Nitratidesulfovibrio vulgaris str. Hildenborough: one gene and its partner. The protein of the gene in region 1 interacts with the protein of each later gene in a pairwise test. Links are inferred from orthologs where the notes say so. Each region holds a gene or a part of one and is shown on either strand. Other genes may lie near its edges.

Region 1 (3,514 bases):
GCGCGACGGGGCGTGCGGAGAGATTCTCACGCGCCACGACCACTGGGGCTGCCTGAAACCGATTGGTGGTGAAGACGCCTGCCGCCGTGGCGGGCGTGTCGCTGACGATGAGGGCGAGGTCGGGGCGGGCTTCCTTGCGAAAGCCTGCGGATACCGTGGCGAAGCGGAAACCCTTGGGTGATGCGGACATGGTGCCCTCGTTCAGGCGCGTTGAGGATATGGGGCTGGCGGCGGCACGCGCCGCCCGGTTTCTCTGCCGTACTCCATGGAAGAGACAGCCGGAGACGTGGACAATGCCGTGTCCGGCATCGCGTACAAGGAAAGGGCGGCACGGTGTCCCGCGCCGCCCTCTTCATGGCGTACTGTATGGTTCCGGCTGGTCTTCATCGCGGGGCGTCTGATGAGTAGCCCGCGAACGACCTCTCGTCAATTTTGCATATGTGCCTTGTGGCTTCAAGCCTCATCAGGCTACGCGCCACAGCACTTCTTGTATTTGCGACCGCTGCCGCAGGGGCACAGGTCGTTGCGCCCCACCTTGGGGTCTTCACGATGCGGCTGTGCAGGGCCCGCTTCGGCCTCGCCGCCCGAATAGGCGACGGCTGCCGGCTGTTCCTTGTGGCGGAAGGCCTCCTCTTCCACTCGCTGCACCCGCAACCGGGTGAGTGAACGGAACACGCCTTCCTTGATGCGGAAGAGCATCTCCTGGAACATGGCGAAGCCTTCGCGCTTGTATTCCAGTTTGGGGTCGCGCTGTCCGTAGCCGCGCAGCCCGATGCCGTCGCGCAGGTGGTCCATGTTGCGCAGGTGTTCCTTCCAGCAGCGGTCGAGTTCTTCAAGCATGAAGTAGCGGATGATGTCGCGGTACGACTCTCCCGTGTCCTCGCGCAGTTCATGCAGGATGGAAAGGACGGCGGCGCGGGCCTCGTCACGGGTGGGCAGCGCGGGGGCGGGCTGCATCACGCGGGTGATGTTGCAGACATCGGCAAGGCGTCCCCACACGGCGGCCACGGTGTCTGCACTGGGGGCTTCGCCGCCTTCGGCAGGCGCGTAGACGTCCTCGAGCACGTCGTCGAGGAACTCCTCCATGGTGGGGCCGAGGTCGGGCGCGCTCATGGCGTCGCGGCGCAGGGTGTAGATGACCTCGCGCTGCTGGTTCATGACGTTGTCGTAGTCGAGCAGCGTCTTGCGTATCTCGAAGTTGTGGCCTTCGACGCGCTTCTGGGCGTTCTCGATGGCACGGCTGACCATGCGCGCTTCGATGGGTTCGCCTTCCTCCATGCCGAGTTTCTCCATGAGGCCGGAGATGCGCTCGGAACCGAAGAGGCGCATGAGGTCGTCTTCAAGCGAAAGGTAGAAGCGCGACGAACCGGGGTCGCCCTGACGGCCTGAACGGCCGCGCAACTGGTTGTCGATGCGGCGGCTTTCGTGGCGTTCGGTGCCGAGGATGTGCAGGCCGCCCAACTCGCGCACGCCTTCACCGAGCACGATGTCGGTGCCGCGACCGGCCATGTTGGTGGCGATGGTCACGTGACCGCGCTGACCGGCCAAAGCAACGATCTCCGCTTCCTTCTCGTGGTGTTTGGCGTTGAGCACGCTGTGCGGCACGCCGGTCTTCTTGAGCATGGTGGAGAGCAGTTCGGAGGTCTCGATGGAGATGGTGCCCACCAGCACCGGCTGCCCCGCCTTGTGCAATTCGGCGATGGCCTGCGCTATGGCGTCGTACTTCTCGCGCTTGGTCCGGTAGATGGCGTCGGCGAAGTCCTTGCGCTGCATGGGCTTGTTGGTGGGGATGGAGACCACCTCGAGCGAGTATATCTGATGGAACTCCACCGCCTCGGTGTCGGCGGTACCCGTCATGCCCGCGAGTTTGGCGTACATGCGGAAGTAGTTCTGGAAGGTGATGCTCGCCAGCGTCTGGTTCTCGGCTTCGATCTTCACCGCTTCCTTGGCTTCAAGGGCCTGATGGAGGCCGTCGCTGAAACGGCGTCCGGGCATGAGGCGGCCGGTGAACTCGTCGACGATGACCACCTGTCCTTCCTTGACGATGTAGTCCACGTCGCGGCGGAAGAGGTTGTGCGCCTTGAGCGCCTGCATCAGGTGGTGCTGGGTGGTGATGTTGCCGGGGTCGTAGAGGTTGTCGATGCCCACAAGCTTTTCGCAGAAGGCCACGCCTTCGTCGGTGAGCATGGCCGTTCGCGCCTTCTCGTCCACTGTGAAGTGGGTGTCGCGCGTGAGCTTGCGGACGATTTCGTCCATATGGCGGTACAGCCCGGTGGATTCTTCCGACGCACCGGAGATGATGAGCGGGGTTCGCGCTTCGTCGATGAGGATGGAGTCCACTTCGTCGACGATGGCGAAGTTGTGACCGCGCTGCACCAGCTGTTCGGCGTAGAACTTCATGTTGTCGCGCAGGTAGTCGAAGCCGAACTCGTTGTTGGTGCCGTAGGTGATGTCGGCGCCGTAGGCGGCCTTGCGCTGTTCGTCATCGAGACCGTGCACGATGACACCGACGGATAGGCCGAGGAAGTTGTACAGTTGCCCCATCCATGCGGCGTCGCGCTTGGCGAGGTAGTCGTTGACGGTGACGACGTGCACGCCCTTGCCGGTGAGCGCATTGAGCACCACGGGCAGCGTGGCGACCAGCGTCTTGCCTTCACCGGTCTTCATCTCGGCAATCTTGCCGTGATGCAGCGCCATGCCGCCCACAAGCTGGACGTCGAAGTGGCGCATGTTGAACACGCGCTTGCCCGCCTCACGGACGAGTGCGAACACTTCGGGCAGCATGTCGTCGAGTTTGCGCCCTTCTTCCACCTGCTGGCGGTATTCGGCGATGCGGACGGGGAAATCCTCGTCGCGGAGGGACTGCATCTGCGGTTCGAGGGCGTTGATGGCGGCGACGATGGGGCGAAGGCGTTTGATGTAGCGGTCGTTCTTGGAACCGAAGACCTTCTTGAAGAGGAAACCGAGCATGTATTCTCCCGGAGAGTGGCAGTATGGCGCGCCAGAGGGCGCGGAGGGCACGCTGGGTGCCGAACCCGTCTGAAATAAGTCATCTCACACGGGTTGGCAATGCGGACACACGCATCCCGTTGAGAGAAGGTGAGAATCGAAGGTTTGGCCCGTTCAGGCACCTCACTCGGGGCACGCGTCGGGCGATACCGCTGCCGGTACGGGGTCGATGATGTCCAGCCAGTGGTGCACCGTGGCATCTGCGGGGGCGGTCGCCGTGAGTTGCAGCGTACAGCCGCTGCACCCGGTCAGGATGTTGTGACGCCGTGAAGTGTGGTCATCCGTCGCTGGTCCGGCTAAGCCCGGCACATCTGGTGACTGTCCGTCTGGGGCGTTGCCGGATGTCGCGGAGTGGGTGTCTGGCGCGGGCGACGCGGCAGCCTCCGACGGAAGCAGGTGGTGCCAGCAGTCTGAGGCCACCTCTTGCGACAGGGGGGCATCGGCCAGTTGCAGTACGCCGCCCATGCCGCAGCAGACCGGGCCGCCGGGAGTGGTGACCCTGCCG
Region 2 (2,883 bases), 840 kb from region 1 along the record:
ACAAGAGACCAAGCCTGCGGCGGAGGCCTCTTCTGGAGACACCGTTGCCTCGCGATAAGGGACTTGCGTTCTTTTCCGCTCTGTGTTTATAAAAGTGAACAAAGAGGTCGTATGGGAACCAATTTCGACAGATTCTATGCCCGCGTCATGCAGGCGACTGACATAGCAACACAACAGGCGCTGGCAGCGGCACTTGGTGTGAATCGTTCCGCCGTGACCCAAGCCAAGAATCGAGACGCGATACCACAGAAATGGATACTCCAGCTGGCACGAGCCTATCACCTCGCCCCCGACTGGCTTGAATTCGGCAAGGGCAGGCAGCACCAGCCCCCCACCAGTTTGCACGACCCCGAAACGGTCCTCGTTCCCAGAGTCAAGGCTGTTCTCAGTGCAGGGGGCGGCTCACTCGATGTTTCCGGGGGTGTCGTTGAAAACCTGCCATTCCGGTACGATTGGCTGGCAAGGCGCGGACACCCGGCGCACATGGTCCTCATGAACGTCACAGGCGACAGCATGGAACCAGGCATCAGGCACGGTGACACCCTGCTCATCGACCAGTCGCATGTCACAGCCCAGACAGGTGGTGTCTACGCTTTCGGGTATGAAGACTCCATTCTCGTCAAACGCTTTGGCAGAGACGCAGACGCCATCCTTCTACTGAGTGACAACACGGCGTATGCGCCCATACGCATCCGGGGCGATGAGGCAGACCTGCTCCATGTCATCGGCAAGATCGTATGGCTTTGCCGCGCGGTGCAGTGAGGCCTTTTTTCAGGCCCACCATGTTAACTTTTAGCAACACGAGATACAGGAGAACATCATGCAACAGCGCTTCTGCCCTTGTGGCCAACCGGTATGGGTTCTGTACATCACCCGCGAACGCGGCTGGCGCTCATTCTTCTACGCCAGAGGCCTTCAGACGGGACGCCGTGTCGAAACCTGCCCCCATTGCGGCGCCCCCCTCGACATCCACCGTCTGCGCTAGGTGCGCAATGGATGTTGCAACCGCCACGGCGTATGACCGCTTGAGTCTGCGCCGTGGTCTTTCTCTCGCCAATCCTCTTGAGTCCCCCCTGCCCCGCCAGGCGTCCCAGTGCAAGGCACCAGTGCTGCTGCCCATGCGCGGGGCGACGACATCGGATTTCGAGCCTTTTTACTTCTCTGCGACGAGTCCACAAAAAGAAAAAGGATTGCAGCGGCCAGCTACAATCCTTTCATCTTTCATTGGTGCCGAAGGAGGGACTCGAACCCTCACGGGATTTCTCCCACTACCCCCTCAAGATAGCGTGTCTACCAATTCCACCACCTCGGCACTGTTACAACACTAATTGGCCTTGGGAGCCTCCGTTGCCGGGGCTTCAGGCTGCGCAGCAGGTGCCGCAGGCGCGGCGGACTTCTGCGGGGCGACTTCTTCGAACTTCACGTCGATGATGCTGGACTCGTCGGACTTGTGCGAGCTGGTCATGTAGTTGTAGCTCAACGACGTGATGATGAAGAGAACTGCGAGAAAGGCGGTAAGCTTTGCCAGCAGGCCACCAGCACCGGTGCTGCCGAACACGGAAGCGTTGCCGCCGCCGAAGATGACGCCCATACCCTCTTTGCCGGACTGGAGAAGAACCAGAACGACAAGAATCAGACAGGCAATCACATGAAGGGTCAGAACAAGATTCTGCACCGTACTTTCCTCCTCGGACGGAACGCGCGGCTACGCGTCATGCCAGAATGATGCGGCTGAAGCTGACAGCCTGCAAAGAAGCGCCTCCTACCAGCAGACCGTCGACATTGTCAAGAGAAAGTAGTTCTGCGGCGTTGTCAGGCTTCACGCTGCCCCCGTACAGGATGCGTATGGCGGCACCGTCGCGACCGTAACGGGCTTCGAGTAGCGAACGGACAAGAGCGTGAGCCTCGACGACTTCGGCAGGCCCCGCCACCTTGCCCGTACCGATAGCCCATACGGGTTCGTAGGCCACCACAAGCGACTGGGGTACATAGGTCGCGTCGACATCTGCAAGCCCGACCTGCAGCTGATGCGCCAGCACGTCTTCAAGCCTGCCAGCCTCACGTTCATCAAGCTTTTCGCCGATGCACAGTACCACACGCAGTCCGGCCTTCAGGCTGAAAGCCGTCTTGCGCGCGACCGTCTCGTCGTCCTCACCGAGAATATGACGCCGTTCAGAGTGCCCGGTGAGCACCCATCCGCATCCGGCATCGAGCAACATGCCGGGTGCGATTTCGCCGGTGTAGGCCCCTTCGGTAGCCGGGTAGACATCCTGCCCGCCGATGGCAAACCCCTCGACGTCCTTGAAGGTGTCATGAAGGGCATGGAGCGCCGTGAAGGGGGGGCACACGAGCACCTCACGGTCTGCGGGCAGTGACCCGGCGACGGCGGACACAAGTTCGCGTCCCGTAGCCCTAGCCTCGTCGATGGTCTTGTACATTTTCCAATTGGCGGCGATGAGCTTCTTCATGGCTACGGCTCCGTTTCTGTTATGCGGTGCAGGCATCGCTGCCGTCCGCAAGGTCACACTCGAAGATGAGAGCGTCTTCTCCGGTATCCTGATAGTAGTGCGGGCGCACCCCGATACGTCTGAAGCCGAGGGCTTCGTAAAGTCCGATGGCAGGAGTGTTGCCCGTGCGAACCTCAAGGACGGCCCTCGTTATGCCCATTTTGACAGCCACCTGCAACAGGATGCCGAGCAGCCGACGCCCCAGCCCGTGCCTGCGCCGGTCCGGATGCACCGCGATGTTGAGTATTTCAAGTTCTCCTGCGGCGTGGTACACGGCAGCATAGGCCACGATACGCTCTTGGTCGCGCAGGGCGAACACCGAGAATATACGCTGTTCGAAAGCGAGAAGAAACTGTTCTTCGCTCCACGGGGTGCT

Evidence for each region. Proteins that work in one complex are often made in the same cells at the same time.
Region 2: the proteins of secA (region 1) and secG interact in binary tests that used the Escherichia coli proteins (3 or more experiments, as listed by UniProt). The link is inferred for Nitratidesulfovibrio vulgaris str. Hildenborough from one-to-one orthologs.

What each region holds. Positions count from the first base shown.
Region 1 is NC_002937.3:912,577-916,090, forward strand. What follows is about bases 220-3,279. They hold secA (preprotein translocase subunit SecA), read right to left. Parts: upstream 2,971-3,279; coding sequence 469-2,970; downstream 220-468. Other genes in these bases: DVU_RS03905 ((Fe-S)-binding protein), read right to left, coding at 3,133-3,279. In the rest of the region: bifunctional glutamate N-acetyltransferase/amino-acid acetyltransferase ArgJ, read right to left, coding at 1-190; more of DVU_RS03905, read right to left, coding at 3,280-3,514. UniProt on the Escherichia coli protein: Required for protein export, interacts with the SecYEG preprotein conducting channel.
Region 2 is NC_002937.3:1,754,569-1,757,451, forward strand. It holds secG (preprotein translocase subunit SecG), read right to left. Parts: upstream 1,676-2,883; coding sequence 1,325-1,675; downstream 1-1,324. Other genes in the region: DVU_RS07960 (LexA family transcriptional regulator), read left to right, coding at 112-762; DVU_RS16700 (hypothetical protein), read left to right, coding at 821-985; tpiA (triose-phosphate isomerase), read right to left, coding at 1,713-2,468; rimI (ribosomal protein S18-alanine N-acetyltransferase), read right to left, coding at 2,488-2,883. UniProt on the Escherichia coli protein: Subunit of the protein translocation channel SecYEG. Overexpression of some hybrid proteins has been thought to jam the protein secretion apparatus resulting in cell death; while this may be true it also results in FtsH-mediated degradation of SecY.